2 regions of the Bradyrhizobium sp. BEA-2-5 genome follow, and region 2 is predicted to be linked to the other one. Evidence: riboswitches for the same ligand, from Rfam matches in the RefSeq annotation. Region 2 holds a riboswitch; the other holds the start of a gene.
The links. Region 2 has a riboswitch for S-adenosylmethionine ahead of RX327_RS36870 (O-succinylhomoserine sulfhydrylase). Riboswitches for the same ligand answer to the same signal wherever they lie in the genome.
Positions count from the first base shown of each region.

Region 1: another riboswitch for S-adenosylmethionine. It lies ahead of RX327_RS05435 (homoserine O-acetyltransferase MetX); the one in region 2 lies ahead of RX327_RS36870 (O-succinylhomoserine sulfhydrylase).

Region 1 covers NZ_CP136629.1:1,186,458-1,194,065, forward strand. Annotated here, with positions in the region: gene RX327_RS05410 (hypothetical protein) at 1-201, opposite strand, end outside; gene RX327_RS05415 (VOC family protein) at 448-882, opposite strand; gene RX327_RS05420 (prephenate/arogenate dehydrogenase family protein) at 1,462-2,394, opposite strand; gene hisC (histidinol-phosphate transaminase) at 2,399-3,496, opposite strand; gene RX327_RS05430 (chorismate mutase) at 3,596-4,444, opposite strand; SAM riboswitch at 4,619-4,698, shown strand; gene RX327_RS05435 (homoserine O-acetyltransferase MetX) at 4,783-5,988, shown strand; gene metW (methionine biosynthesis protein MetW) at 5,985-6,647, shown strand; gene RX327_RS05445 (alpha/beta hydrolase) at 6,663-7,535, opposite strand.
Region 2 covers NZ_CP136629.1:7,890,282-7,897,889, reverse strand. Annotated here, with positions in the region: gene pimD (pimeloyl-CoA dehydrogenase small subunit) at 1-435, shown strand, start outside; gene RX327_RS36875 (SDR family oxidoreductase) at 584-1,357, shown strand; gene RX327_RS36870 (O-succinylhomoserine sulfhydrylase) at 1,634-2,827, opposite strand; SAM riboswitch at 2,903-2,982, opposite strand; gene RX327_RS36865 (2'-deoxycytidine 5'-triphosphate deaminase) at 3,165-4,223, shown strand; gene RX327_RS36860 (hypothetical protein) at 4,807-5,856, shown strand; gene RX327_RS36855 (MATE family efflux transporter) at 5,986-7,428, shown strand; gene RX327_RS36850 (IS30 family transposase) at 7,487-7,608, opposite strand, start outside.

The sequences.
Region 1 (7,608 bases), 1.7 Mb from region 2:
GGGTCCGACCGAGGGCGGGTTTGGCTGCGCCGGAGGGTGGGACGCGGCATCGCGCTCCATTCTTGCGAGCTGTTCACTCAAGCGCGTGAGTTCTTCATCGGCGCGCGCAATCTGCTTTTGGGCTTCCGCGAGTCTTTCGTCGGCGCGCGCGCTCAGGCTATCGTTCGATCCAACTGGGTTCGGAGTGGGTGTGGAGTTCATTAACGTGTCCCTTTCCGTCCAATGTCACCCAAGAGTGCCGACTCGGCTATCCGTCAGGGGCGACCAGCCTCCAGCACTCCCTTCAGTCTTGTCCAAAGAATGGCCGGATGATAGCGCGCCCGAGGTCCCCTGATAATGGGGCGGGATACCGGCCCGGGCTAGCCGGAGGCCGGGTCCGCACGAGTCAAAGGCCGACATCATTCCGCGCCGCTTGGGGCCATGCAAACGGCCCTGGCCAGCGTAGTCTCAGGCGTCCCGCTCCACCAACTCGAAGGTGATGCCCTCCGGGCCCTCGAACAGCCGGAGCTTCCGGCTGATGTAGTCCATCTCCTCGCTCAGCATGGTCACACCATTGGCCACCAGGTGCGCGGTGGCCGCCTCGATGTCGTCGACGCGGAAGGCGAGGTGATTGAAGCCCAGCTTTCGCAGATTGGTCGGGTGTACCCCCGGATCGGTCCCCGGGGGCGGGTCGAACTGAAGCAGCTGGATTTCGAAATCCGCTCCCTCGAGTGCGAGGGTGATGTGCTGCGCTCTCATGGCCGGCATGCCCATGTACCGGGCGGGAATGCCGCCGTCGATGGTCGCGACGTGAGTCTTCCTGAAGCCGAGCAGTGCGAAGAAGGCGATCGCTGGGCCAGCATCTGCCACTGCGATAGTCACATGATCCGGACTGAGTATCATCTGATCGCTCCCTGTCATCGGCGCCGCGCCGGCTTGCCTCCTGCGAGGCTACCAGCTCGTTCGATCTGCCGGTAGGCGGGTCGGCCCTGCGGCAAAGCAACCGGACGGGCAACTCCAATTGTAGCATGAGTACAGATTGTAGGATGGGTAGAGCGAAGCGAAACCCCATCGATTACACCCGCGGACGCCGATGATGGGTTTCGCTGCGCTCTGCGCCCTCTGATCAAGAGAGGCGAAACGAGATGCAAAGCTCGGACAAATCACGTCGCGAGAACGCGAAATTATGGCCACAAGCAGCGCAACACACTCTGCGTCGTCCCGGCCTGCGCCGGGACGACGAATGGACAGGACCCCGGGCTACTCTACTGGATCACCCGCTTTCGCTTTCGCGGGTGATGTTTGTCATCTTGAATCGAGACCCATCCTCATCGTCGTCCTGGCGAAAGCCAGGACCCATTACCCCGAATCTCAATTGTTGCGCGACGCTGAGGCCATGATCCCGTTCCCAATCAATTGCGGTGGTTATGGGTCCTGGCTTTCGCCAGGACGACGAAGTGGAGAATGCCGCGTGCTTGATCGCTACTTCTCCAAATTCGCGTGCGGCCGGCCGAAATCGGGTGCGGCCGAATCCTGGCCGATCTCGACGATGCCGCGGCGGATGGCGCGTGTGCGGGTGAAGTGATCGAACAGCGCCTCGCCGTCGCCGCGCCGGATCGCGCGGGTGAGCTTGGCGAGATCCTCGGTGAAGGTGCCGAGCATCTCCAGCACGGCTTCCTTGTTGGCGAGGAAGACGTCGCGCCACATCGTCGGGTCGGACGCGGCGATACGGGTGAAATCGCGAAAACCGCCGGCGGAGAATTTGATCACCTCGGATTCCGTCACCTGCGCCAGCTCGTCGGCGGTGCCGACGATGGTGTAGGCGATCAGATGCGGCAGGTGGCTGGTGATCGCGAGCACGAGATCGTGATGATCCGGCGTCATGATCTCGACCTTGGCGCCCATCGCCGCCCAGAACGCGCGCAGATGCTCCGTGGCCGCCGTCTCGGTGCCTTCCGGCGGCGTCAGGATGCACCAGCGGTTGATGAAGAGCTCGGCAAATCCCGAATCCGGGCCCGAATGCTCGGTGCCTGCGACCGGATGCGCCGGCACGAAATGAATGCCTTTCGGCAGATGCGGGGCCATGTCCCTGACCACCGCGCCCTTGACCGAGCCGACGTCGGAGATGATCGCGCCCGGCTTCAGATGCGCGGCGATCTCCAGCGCCACCGCACCGCAGGCGCCGACGGGAATGCAGAGGATGACGAGATCGGCATCCTTCACGGCCTCCGCATTGGTCGCCACGACCTGATCGACGATGCCGAGCTCGGCGACCCGCGCGCGTGTCTTCTCCGAGCGCGCAGTGGTGACGATCTCGCCGGCCAGGCCCTGGAGCTTCGCAGCGCGCGCGATCGAGCCGCCGATCAGGCCGAAGCCGATCAGCGCGATGTGTTTGAAGAGCGGAGCCGTGGTCACGATGTCACTTTCCGGCCAGGAAGTCGCGCAGCCCCTCGATCACGAGACGGTTGGCCTCCTCGGTGCCGATGGTCATGCGCAGCGCATGCGGAAGGCCGTAATTCTTCAGCGCGCGCAGCACGAGGCCCCGCTTGGTCAGGAAGGCGTCGGCGTCGTCAGCGGTCTTGCCCTTGTCGGTCGGGAAGTGGATCAGCACGAAATTGGCGACGCTCGGCGTCACCTTCAGTCCGAGCTTGCCGATCTCCTCGGTGAGCCGGTTGCGCCAGTGTTCGGTGTGGGTCCGCGACATCTGCACATGCGCGGTGTCCTCGATCGCGGCGACCGCGGCATACATCGCCGGCGTCGACACGTTGAAGGGGCCGCGGATGCGGTTGATCGCGTCGATGATGTGCTCGGGGCCGAACATCCAGCCGATGCGCAGCGCAGCCAGGCCGTGGATCTTGGAGAAGGTGTGCGTCACCACCGTGTTCTCGGTGGTGGCGACGAGCTCGATTCCCATCTCGTAATCGTTGCGCGAGACGTAGTCGGAATAGGCGGCGTCGAGCACCAGCAGCACGTGCGAGGGCAGGCCGGCGCGCAGCCGCTTGACCTCGTCGAACGGCAGGTAGGTGCCGGTCGGATTGTTGGGGTTGGCGAGCCAGACCAGCTTGGTGCGCGGCGTCACGGCCTTCAGGATGGCGTCGACGTCAGCGGTGAGGTTGGTCTCCTGCGCGACGACGTTCTTGGCGCCGACCGCCATGGTCGCGATCGGGTAGACCAGGAAGCCGTGCGTGGTGGAGATCGCCTCGTCGCCGTGGCTGAGATAGGTGTGGGCGAGCAGGTTGAGGATCTCGTCCGAACCGGCGCCGCAGATGATGCGGTTGGGATCGAGCCCGAAAGAACGGCCGATCGCCTCGCGCAGCACGCGCGAGGTGCCTTCCGGATAGTCCTCCAGATGATCCGCCACGCGCTTGAACGCCTCGATCGCCTTGGGCGAGGGGCCGAACGGCGTCTCGTTGGCCGAGAGCTTGAACACCTTGCGGCCCGGCTCCGGCACCGGGCTCTTGCCGGGGGTGTAGGGCGCAATATCGAGAATGCCGGGATTCGGCACGGGGCGGGACATCTTCAACTCCGAACAGAGCGTTTTCGAGCGAAGTGGCTACCGGTTCGCGTGAAGAAAACGCGTCAAAACAAAAGCCTGGACAGACGGCTGGCTCTTACCTCAGGTCCTGGCCGATCCGTTAGAGGGCACCGTATAGCGCGTTGCGTGGCTGCCGACGAGAGCCGTGGAGCGTACCGAGGCCCCCGCCTCGATCAGGGCGAGCTTGATGGCCTCGAAATCGTGTCCGGTGACCGAGACCAGGAGCGCCGCGCCGTCGAAGGCGGTGTCGGGGACCGCGACGATCTCGGCGAGCGGCGCCAGCGCCCGGGCGACATCGGCGTTCCAGCCGGAGACGCGCACGCTCCAGGTCTGCACTTCGGTGACCATTGCGTCGTCGGCGACCCGCGAGATCACGAACACCGGCAGCGCGGCGGGATGGTCGGCGCGCTCGACGAAGGGCATCCGCGCGATGATCTTCGGCGCGCCAGCTGCCTCCAGCGAGAGCCACCACGGCGTGCGGCTGGAGGTCGCCGAGACGAGCGCCAGGTCGCCCTTGGATTTCGCCGCCGCTTCGACCGCGGCCTGCGCGCTGAAATGCGCGACGTAAGGCACCGTAAAGCCGAAATGGAAGCGCGCGGAATCGCGCATTGCAGGCTCGCTCACCGAGATGTCGGCATGCACGGAGAACGGCGCCTGCACATAGGTGAAGGTCGAGATGATGACGCGCCAGATGCTCTCGACCGTGTCGAGCGGCAGGATGCCGCGATGGCGCTGCACGAGGTGGCGCATCATGTCGGCCTCGCGCGCCGGGCGGAACGCCGAGCCGACCTCCTGGGTCTGCTTCACCTGGATCAGGCGGTCGATGATGTCGCCGCGCTGCATCAACAGGCGATGCATGCTCTCGTCGATCGCGTCGATCTCCTTGCGCAGTTCCTGCAGCGATGGCGGCGACGGGGGTCGGTTGGACATGCTCTCAAACCTTGTCGTCGGGGCGGCCCGTTGCCGCGTCGGACAGGGTCCCTGATTAGGAAAGACGGGCAGCGAAAGCAAAGAGAAACGTCGCAGGCGTGCCTTGCGCATTCGGTTAACCAATCGGCCGTGGAAAGGGCTGTCTTGACGGCGGGGGGCGTGGGGACTACGTTCCCTGCGTCCCGTGGTCATTTGAGCCGGCCGGCTTGCAGCCACGTTAAAAAACTCGCTAAACAGGCCGGGGACGCTTCCGATCCCGGCCGAACCTATCGTTCAGGCCGGGTTTTTCATGGCCTGAGGTCCGTCGAGCCCTCCCGCGCGGAGGCAGGGTCGCCTAGATGAGCAACGTGCGTCCGATACCGAGCCCACAAACCCCGAGCGATGATCGCGCCCATGAGGCCGACCATCCGTCGTCACTGGTGGCGAAGTTCGGGATGGACCAGCCGCTCAGGCTCGATTGCGGCGTCGATCTCAGCCCGTTCCAGATCGCCTACCAGACCTATGGCGAACTCAACGCCGATCGCTCCAACGCCGTTCTGATCTGCCATGCGCTGACCGGCGACCAGCACGTCGCCAATGTGCATCCCGTCACCGGCAAGCCCGGCTGGTGGGAGACGCTGGTCGGTCCCGGCCGGCCCATCGATCCCAAGCACTACTTCATCATCTGCTCCAACGTGATCGGCGGCTGCATGGGCTCGACCGGGCCGGCGTCGATCAATCCCGCCACCGGCAAGGTCTGGGGCCTGGATTTCCCCGTCATCACCATCCCCGACATGGTGCGCGCGCAGGCGATGCTGATCGACCGGCTCGGCATCGACACGCTGTTTGCCGTCGTCGGCGGCTCGATGGGCGGCATGCAGGTGCTGCAATGGACCTCGGCCTATCCCGCCCGCGTGTTCTCCGCGCTGGCGATTGCCTGCGCGACGCGGCACTCGGCGCAGAACATCGCCTTCCACGAACTCGGGCGCCAGGCCGTGATGGCCGACCCCGATTGGCACGGCGGCGGCTATGCCGATCGCGGCATCCATCCGCATCGCGGGCTCGCGGTGGCGCGGATGGCGGCGCACATCACCTATCTCTCGGACGCGGCGCTGCATCGCAAGTTCGGCCGGCGCATGCAGGACCGCGAGCTGCCGACCTTCTCGTTCGACGCGGATTTCCAGGTCGAGAGCTATCTGCGTTACCAGGGCTCGTCCTTCGTCGAGCGCTTCGACGCCAACTCCTATCTCTATCTGACGCGCGCGATGGACTATTTCGACATCGCGGCCGACCATGGCGGCGTGCTGGCGAAGGCGTTTGCGGGAATCCAGACCCGCTTCTGCGTGGTCTCCTTCACCAGCGACTGGCTGTTCCCGACCTCGGAATCGCGCGCGCTGGTGCACGCGCTGAACGCGTCGAGTGCGCGGGTGTCGTTCGCGGAGATTGAAACCGATCGCGGCCACGACGCCTTCCTGCTCGACGTGCCCGAATTCTTCGACATCTCCCGCGCCTTCCTGCTGGCCGCAGGCAAGGCGCGCGGACTGAAGGATGGCGGCCAGTCATGAGCATGCAGCAGACATTGCCCTTGCCGGGCGTCGCGCCGGAGCGGACCGGCGGCTATCGCACCGATCATCTGCTAGTCGCCGAGATGGTCAAGCCGGGCTCGAAGGTGCTCGACGTCGGCTGCGGCGAGGGCGACCTGCTTCAGCTGCTTGAGACCCGCGGCATCGACGGGCGCGGCATCGAGCTGTCGCGCGAAGGCGTCAACCGCTGCGTTGCCAAGGGGCTCGCGGTGGTGCAGGGCGACGCCGACACCGACCTCGTCAACTATCCCGACGACGCCTTCGACTACGTGATCCTGTCGCAGACGCTGCAGGCGACGCGGCAGCCGCGTGTGGTGCTGGAGAACCTGCTGCGCATCGGCCGCCGGGCCATCGTCTCGTTCCCGAACTTCGGCTTCTGGAAGATGCGGCTGCAACTCCTGGTCGGTGGCCACATGCCGCGCACGGAGAACCTGCCGGCGACCTGGTACGACACCGCCAACATCCATTTCTGTACCATCAAGGATTTCGTAGAGCTCTGCGACGAGATCAACGTCAAGATGGAGCGCTCCATCGCGCTCGATCTCTACGGCCGCCCGGTGCCGCTGAACCTGCCCTGGTGGGTGTGGAACATGTTCGGCGAACAGGCGGTGTTCCTGCTGAGCCGGGGTGGGGGCAAGTAATCGGTGGGTGGCGCGTCAAACCGGCGCCGCCACCAGCGACCGCGGATCGCGCACCGGCCAGCGTCCGGCTTCCACCAGCGTGACGAATCGCTCCACGCTCTCGTTGAACAGCGCGGGCTCTTCGAGGTTGAGCACGTGGCCCGACTTCGGAAAGAAGGAGAGCCCGGCGGCCGGCAAATGCTGCTTCAGGAACATGCTGGGGGCGATGCAATTGTCGTCCTCGTCGCCGCACAGGATCAGCGCCGGCGTCGCGGCGCGCTTGATGGCGTCGGTCATGGTGTAGATCGAGGGCCTGCCGCCCTGGAAGCCGCGCATCGTGCGCGCCGAACCCTTGGCGTCGTGCCGTGCCAGCGCGGCATAGAAATCGGCGTGGCCGCGCGGGTCTTTCACCAGGAAGGAAATTCGGCTCGGCGCCTCGCGCGTGACCTTTGCGACCTCGGCGGAGCCTGATGTCTCGAACTGCTCGGCATTGGCGCGGCATTGCGCGCGGAAGGCATCGAGATGCTCGAGGCTGGAGCCGGAGCCGACGCCGGCGAGCGTCATCGACAACGCGCGCTGCGGGGCGTTGAGCCCGATCTGGAGCGACGAATAGGCGCCCATCGACAGGCCGACGAGATGCGCGTGCTCGATGCCGAGATGGTCGAGCACCGCGAGCGCATCAGTGTAGAAATGCGTGTAGGTGTAGACGTCGGCGCTCGGCGGCACATCGGAAGGCGTGTAGCCGCGCGCCGAGTAGGCGATGCAGCGATGGCCGCGCGAGAAGTAGCGCATCTGCGGCTCCCAATTGGTGTAGTCGGCCGCGAACTCGTGCAGGAAGATGATCGGCGTGCCGCTACCCGCTTCTTCGAAATAAAGACGGACATGATCTTTCGTCGTGGCGTAGGGCATTGAAATTCTCCTCTCGTTGGCCGCCTCCAGATTTGCAGTTAATTTTCAAGGCCGCAATGCGGCAGTTCCGGTT
Region 2 (7,608 bases):
GACGAAGCCCGCGTCGCGCTCTGCGCCGAGGCGGTCGGCCTGATGGACGAATCGCTCAAGACCACGGTCGAGTACATCAAGACGCGCAAGCAGTTCGGCGTCGCGATCGGCTCGTTCCAGTCGCTCCAGCACCGCGCCTCCGACATGTTCGTCGCGCTGGAGCAGGCCCGCAGCATGTCGATGTTCGCCACCATGGCGTCGGACTTCGACGATGCCAAGGAGCGTGCGTCAGCGGTCGCCGCGGCCAAGGTGCAGATCGGCAAGTCGCTGAAATTCGTCGGCCAGCAGTCGATCCAGCTCCACGGCGGCATCGGCATGACCATGGAGGCCAGAATCGGCCACTACTTCAAGCGCCTCACCATGATCGAGAACACCTTCGGCGACACCGACTACCACCTCCGTCGCGTCAGCGAGGGCGGTGGGCTGCTGGCGTAAGTTGTCCCCGTCATTCCGGGGCTCGCGAAGCGAGAACCCGGAATCTCGCGCCACATCTCCGGATTCCCCCGATGCGCGATTGCGCATCTGAGGTTCGCGACTGCGTCGCGCCCCGGAATGACGTGCCAATAACAGGGAAACAACAACAATGAAAAACACCCCGTTCGATCTCACCGGCAAGGTCGCCGTGGTCACCGGCTCCAGCCGCGGCATCGGCCGCTCCTCCGCCGAGCTCCTGGCGAAGCTGGGCGCCAAGGTCGTGGTGTCCTCGCGCAAGGCCGAGGCCTGCAAGGAAGTCGCCGACGGCATCAACGCGTCCGGTGGCGAGGCAACCGTCATTCCCTGCAACATCGCGCGCAAGAACGAGGTCGAGGCGCTGATCGCGGGTGCCACGAAGCATTACGGCAAGATCGACGTCCTCGTCTGCAACGCCGCAGTGAACCCGTATTACGGCCCGCTGCTCGACATCCCGGATGAAGCCTTCGACAAGATCATGGGCTCGAACGTCAAGAGCAACATCTGGCTTTCCGCGCTCACGATCCCGCAGATGGCGGAGCGCGGCAACGGCTCCGTCGTCATCATTTCCTCCATCGGGGGCTTGCGCGGCTCCACCGTGATCGGCGCCTACGGCATCTCGAAAGCCGCCGATTTCGCGCTGTGCCGTTCGCTCGCGGGCGAATGGGGCCCGAAAGGCGTGCGCGTCAACTGCATCGCGCCCGGCCTGGTCAAGACCGACTTCGCCCGCGCGCTGTGGGAAGACGAAGCCAATCTGAAGCGCCGCACCGCCACCACCCCGCTCCGCCGCATCGGCGAGCCCGACGAAATCGCCGGCGCGGTCGCCTACCTCGCCTCGGACGCATCGAGCTTCATGACCGGCCAGACCATCGTCATCGACGGCGGCGTCACGACGGCCGCGACGTAAGGTCAATCGCTCTAAAGCATGATCCGGAAAAGTGCGAAGCGGTTTTCCGAAAAGATCATGCTCAAACAAAGAGCTAAGGCGCGATGACGATTCAACCTAATCTCATCGCGCTTTAAGAGATAGCGCGCAATCGTCCCACGATCTCGTCATGCCCGGCCTCGTGCCGGGCATCCACGTCTTTGGCGGTTGCTGCGAGCAAGACGTGGATGGCCGGGACAAGCCCGGCCACGACGACGCCGAAAGAACGGCGCACGCCGCCCGCGAGAGGCGTTTGCCTCAAACCTGCTCCAGCGCGCGCTCGAAGTCCTCGATCAGATCGTCGGCATGTTCGAGCCCCGCGGAGAAGCGAATGAACCCCTCGCTGATCCCGAGCGCGGCACGGTCCTCCGGCTTCAGGCGCTGATGCGTCGTCGTCGCCGGATGCGTGACGAGGCTCTTGGCGTCGCCGAGATTGTTCGAGATCCGCGAGATCTTCAGCGCGTTGAGGCAGCGGAAGGCGCCGGCCTTGCCGCCCTTGACCTCGAAGCCGACCAGGGTCGAGCCCCCGCGCATCTGCTTCTTCACCAAAGCTGCCTGCGGATGATCGGCGCGGCCGGGATAGACCAGCCGCGAGATCTTCGGATGGCTCGCCAGCACCTCGGCAATGCGCGCTGCAGTCTCGGTCTGCGCGCGCACACGCACGCCCAGCGTCTCCAGGCCCTTGAGCAGGACCCAGGCATTGAACGGAGAGATCGAGGGGCCGGTCTGGCGCATGAAATTGTGGATGTGCTCAGCGATGAAGGCTTCCGACGACAGGATGATGCCGCCCAGGCACCGGCCCTGGCCGTCGATATGCTTGGTCGCGGAATAGACGACCACGTCGGCCCCTAGCGCGAGCGGGCTCTGCCAGATCGGAGTGGCGAACACGTTGTCGACCACGAGCCGCGCGCCACCCCTGTGCGCGATCTCGGCGATCCCGGGGATGTCCAGCACGTCGAGGGTCGGGTTGGTCGGGCTCTCCAGGAAGAACGTTTTCGTGTTGGGCTTCAGCGCGCGCTGCCATTGGTCGAGATCGAGCCCGTCGACCAGCGTGGTCTCGATGCCGTAGCGCGGCAACAAGTCCTGGATGACGTAGAGGCACGAGCCGAACAGGGCGCGCGAAGCCACGACGTGATCGCCGGCCTTGAGCGGTGCGAGGATCGCGGTCGTCACCGCGGCCATGCCGGTCGCCGCCGAGCGGGCGGCTTCGGCGCCTTCGAGCTCGATCATGCGGCGCTCGAACATCGCGATGGTGGGGTTGGAGTAGCGCGAATAGATGAAGCCGGGATCCTCGCCCTTGAACCGCGCCTCGCACTCCTCGGCGCTGTTGTAGACGTAGCCTTGGGTGAGGAACAGCGCCTCCGACGTCTCGCCAAATTGCGAGCGCAGGGTCCCGGAATGGACCAAGCGGGTTTCGGGACGAAAGCGGGCCGTGGTTTCAGATTCAGACATGTGACCTCCGAGGTGGCCATTTCCTCTGGAGAACGGTCACAAAAAAACCGGCCTGGATATCTCCACTGGCCGGGATCACAGAGGTCCCCGGCCTGTTTAGCGACTTATTTAACGTGGCTGCAAGCCGGCCGGCTCAAATCACCACGGGATAAGTGATGCTCATATTCCCTCGCGCCCTTTCCGTCAAGACGGTCATCGGATAACCCGTAAAAGCCCATATTTTGGGGCTTGATGGCCGCCTGGAGTATGATTTTTGGGCCATCTCGAGGGATCGCCGAGGGACCGCATCGTGTCGTTCACGCTGGAAGATGAATCCAATGGTATCCTGCCCGACCGCATGATCGCGGCGATGGCGGAAGCGGGGCTCATCCTGCCCGAATACGACTTTGTCGAGAGCCAGATCCAGCCGGCAAGCCTCGATCTGCGCCTCGGCGATATCGCCTATCGCGTCCGCGCGAGCTTCCTGCCCGGTCCCGGCGCCACGGTCGCCGAACGCATCGATGAATTGAAGCTGCACGAGTTCAGCCTCGCCGACGGCGCGGTGCTGGAGACCAACTGCGTGTACATCGTGCCGCTGCTGGAAAGCCTGGCGCTGCCGCCGGAAATCGTCGCGGCAGCCAACCCCAAGAGCTCGACCGGCCGGCTCGACGTCTTCACCCGCGTGATCGCCGACGGCACCCGCCGCTTCGACATGATCGGCGCCGGCTATCATGGCCCGCTCTATGCCGAGATCAGCCCGAAGACCTTTCCGGTGCTGGTGCGCGAGGGCTCGCGCCTCAGCCAGGTCCGCTTCCGGATCGGCGAGGCGACGTTGACCGCCGACGAGCTCGAGACGCTGCATGCCGCCGAGCGCCTCGTCGACATCGACGATGCCGACCTCTCCGGCGGCGTCGCCGTCTCCGTCGACCTCTCCGGCGAGAAGGCGAGCGGCTTCGTCGGCTATCGCGCCAAGCGCCACACCGGTGTCGTCGACGTCGATCGCCGCTCCGGCTACGCGGTCGAAGACTTCTGGGAGCCGATCTCGGCCCGCCCCGACGGCAGCCTCATCCTCGATCCCGGCGAGTTCTACATCCTCGCCTCCAAGGAAGCTGTGCAGGTGCCGCCCGACTACGCCGCGGAGATGGTGCCGTTCGATCCCTTGGTGGGCGAGTTCCGCGTGCACTATGCCGGATTCTTCGATCCCGGCTTCGGCTATGCCGGCGCCGGCGGCCAGGGCTCGCGTGCCGTGCTTGAGGTGCGCTCGCGCGAGGTGCCGTTCATCCTCGAGCACGGCCAGATTGTCGGTCGCCTCGTCTATGAAAAGATGCTCGCCCGCCCCGACGCGATGTACGGCCAGCGCATCGGTTCCAACTACCAGGCGCAGGGCCTGAAGCTGAGCAAGCATTTTCGGGTGTAATTCCGTTTCGCGCGCGTGTAATTCCGCGCGCCGGATTTCGCGTCATTCTCCGCCGTCATTCCCCGCGAAAGCGGGGAATCCAGTACGCCGCGGCTTCTCCATCGACAACAACTGTCTCTGGAATACTGGATCGCCGATCAAGTCGGGCGATGACACCGAGTGTGTGTTGGTTGCGCCGTCTCTTCGGCGAATGACACATTTCAGTTTCGCGCGCGTGCGTAATTCCGTAGCTCGGACTTCCCACTCGTTGTCATTCCCCGCGAAAGCGGGGAATCCAGTACGCCGCGGCCTCTCCATCGACAACGTCTGTCTCTGGAATACTGGATCGCCCGATCAAGTCGGGCGATGACACCGAATATGTGTCTGGTTGCGTCGCGCCTATGCCGATGACACACTTCCAGAAGCTCTCCAAGGATTTCGGGTGCAATTCCGTTTCGCGCGCGTGTTCCGTAGCCCGGATGAAGCATAGCGAAATCCGGGACGCTGCATACGCGCATTGAGCTGCCCCGGATTGCGCTTCGCTCCATCCGGGCTACGATTGCGCATGCGAGCTCGCCTCGCCAACAACAGCCAGGGAGCGAACATGACCGCAGGCGAAAGCGCACAGGAAGCGCAATGGCGGAAGTGGCGCGGCGTCGCCGACCTCTATCATGCTTATTTCACCGGCCTCATCCTCACCGTGGTGACTCGGCGCGGGACAGCGGATGCTGCGGAATTCGTCTTCCGTGTGTTCCGCCGCCAGCAGCAGGAGCGTTTCCTGCCCGGGCTCGAGAAGCTCGGGCTTAAAGGTCTGCCGCCCGCGGTCGCGGCGGCGCAATATCACTATCTCTCCAACTGGATCGGCGGCGTGCATGTCGAATACATGTATGAGAGCGACGCCAAGGCCTGGATCCGCTATCCGCCGCCGCGCTGGATCTGGAGGGGCACCGCGATCTGCGGCGTGCCGGGCGAGGTCAGCCGCGCGATGCTGCGTGGCTGGCACGCCAACAACGGCGTTGCGCTTGGTGATCTCAGGCTCGGCTTCGTCTGCACCAAGCAGAGCGTCGATGGCCAGGATGGGCTCGAAGGCTATTATTGCGAATACGATCATCCGCTCGAGCTCGATCAGCGCCTGGTGTTCGCGCGCCATCTCGAGGCGCCGCCGTTCGATCCCGGGACCGCGCCGGCGCTGCCGGTCGCGAGCTGGCCGAAGCCGCGTCTGGAAAAGGCCTATCGCAACTACGCCATGGAATATGTCCGCACCGCCGCGCCCGTGATGGTGCAGCTGTTCGGTCCGGAGGATGCCGGCTATCTGCTGCATCTCACGGGCAAGCTGATCGGCATGCAATATTTCGACGAGGTTGCGCAGGCGCTCGGCGGCAGCCGTGGCCGTACCACGGAATTTGCCGCATTCCTGCGCACTCTCTTCGAGTCGCAGGACGATGTCGCTGACATCACCGAGTCCGAGGGCCAGTTCGAAATCCGCCAGCAGGGCTGGAAGCTGATGGCCGACGTCGCCGATTATCATCCGGCCTGCGCCAGCGTGCTGACCGGCCTGTTCGAAGGGCTGGCGGCCGGCTGCGGGCGGCATATTCCGGTGCATCTGAAGCCGAATAGCACCGCCGGCGCACCGTTCGTCTGGTCGATCGGCTAGCGCCAAGGTTCATCCGGGTTCACCTGCAATCGCGCAGGCCCCCCTTGCGTCCCGCGCACGTGGATTCCGCCGTTGCCATGGTAGGGAAACACCATGGCGCGGCTCCCCAGATCGCGCGTGGGAGTAGAAATGTCCGATCTCGGCCTCGCCGAAATACCTGTTGACGAACAAGAGCGGCCGCTGCCGCCGCCGGTGACCAAGCCGGCGCGCAATGCGCTGACCGACGGGCCGATCCTGCGCACGCTGCTCTCCCTCGCCTGGCCGAACGTGATCGGCTTGTCGGCCGGCATCTGCGTGGTGATCGCGGAGACCTCTTATGTCGGCCGGCTCGGTGTCGAGGCGCTGGCGGCGATGGCGTTGGTGTTTCCGACCGTGATCCTGACCATGACGATGTCGGGCGGCGCCATGGGCGGTGCGGTGGCCTCGGCCATCGCGCGTGCGCTCGGCGCCGGCGATCGCGAGCGCGCCGGAACGCTCGCCGTGCATGCGATGCTGATCGGCCTGACCTTTGGTTTGACCTTCATGCTGGGCATGCTGATCTTCGGACCCAGGGTGCTCGAAATGCTTGGCGGCCGCGGCGCCGTGCTGACGCATGCGATCGCCTACACGCAGGTGTTTTTCGGCGGCGCCGTGCTGCCCTGGTTGCTCAACACCATGGCGGGTGTCCTGCGCGGCACCGGCAACATGAAGCTGCCGTCATTTCTCATCCTCAACTCCGCGGCCTGGCAGATCGTGCTCGGCGGCACGCTGGGTCTCGGTCTCGGACCGGTGCCGCAGTTCGGAATGCGCGGCGTCGCCGCGGGTTCGCTGATCGCCTATTCGATCAGCATCAGCGTGATGGGCTGGTATCTGTTCTCGGGCCGCGCCCGCGTGAAGCCGAAACTCAAGGGGCTGCGCGTGCGATGGGCGATGTTCTTCGACATCCTCAAGGTCGGCGCCATCGCCTGCTTCTCGCCGCTGCAATCGGTGCTGACGATCTCGATCTTCACCCACATGCTGGCGAAGTTCGGCACCGCGATCCTCGCCGGTTACGGCATCGGCGCGCGGCTCGAGTTTCTGCTGACCTCGATCGCGTTCTCGTTCGGCATCGCCTGTGTGCCGATGGTCGGTATGGCGATCGGCGCAGGCCGCATCGCACGCGCCCGGCGCATCACCTGGATCGCGGGCACGGTGTCGTTCCTTGCGGTCGGCGTGGTCGGCAGCTTCATCGCCGTCTTCCCCGATCTCTGGGTCAACCTGTTCACCAGTGATCCGCACGTGCGCGCGACGAGCCATCAATATCTCTCGACCGTCGGGCCGTTCTACGCCTTCTTCGGCCTTGCAACGACGATGTATTTCTCCTCGCAAGGCGCCGCCAAGGTGATCGGCCCGGTGCTCGCGCAGACGGCGCGGCTGATCTATATCGCGGCCGTCGGCTGGTGGCTGTCGACGCACGGCGCCAGCGCGCAGAGCTTCTTCGCACTCGCCGCCGCCTCGATGGGCGTGCTCGGCGTGCTGTCCTGCCTCAGCGTGATCCTGACGCGCTGGGGCAAGTCGGCGCCGGTCGCCGAGCCGCAGCCGGCGCTATCTTGAACCGCCGAAAGTGCCGTCTCGGCTCTCACACCGTCATCCTGAGAGGATGTGCATGCATTCAGCGTCGTCCTGGCGAAAGCCAGGAGGTAGATTCACATTCGAAGTGCAACACTTGAGCAAAGGCCTCGGCAGGCGTGCGGTAGTCAAGGCATTTGCGCGGGGTGTTGTTGTAGGCGGCGA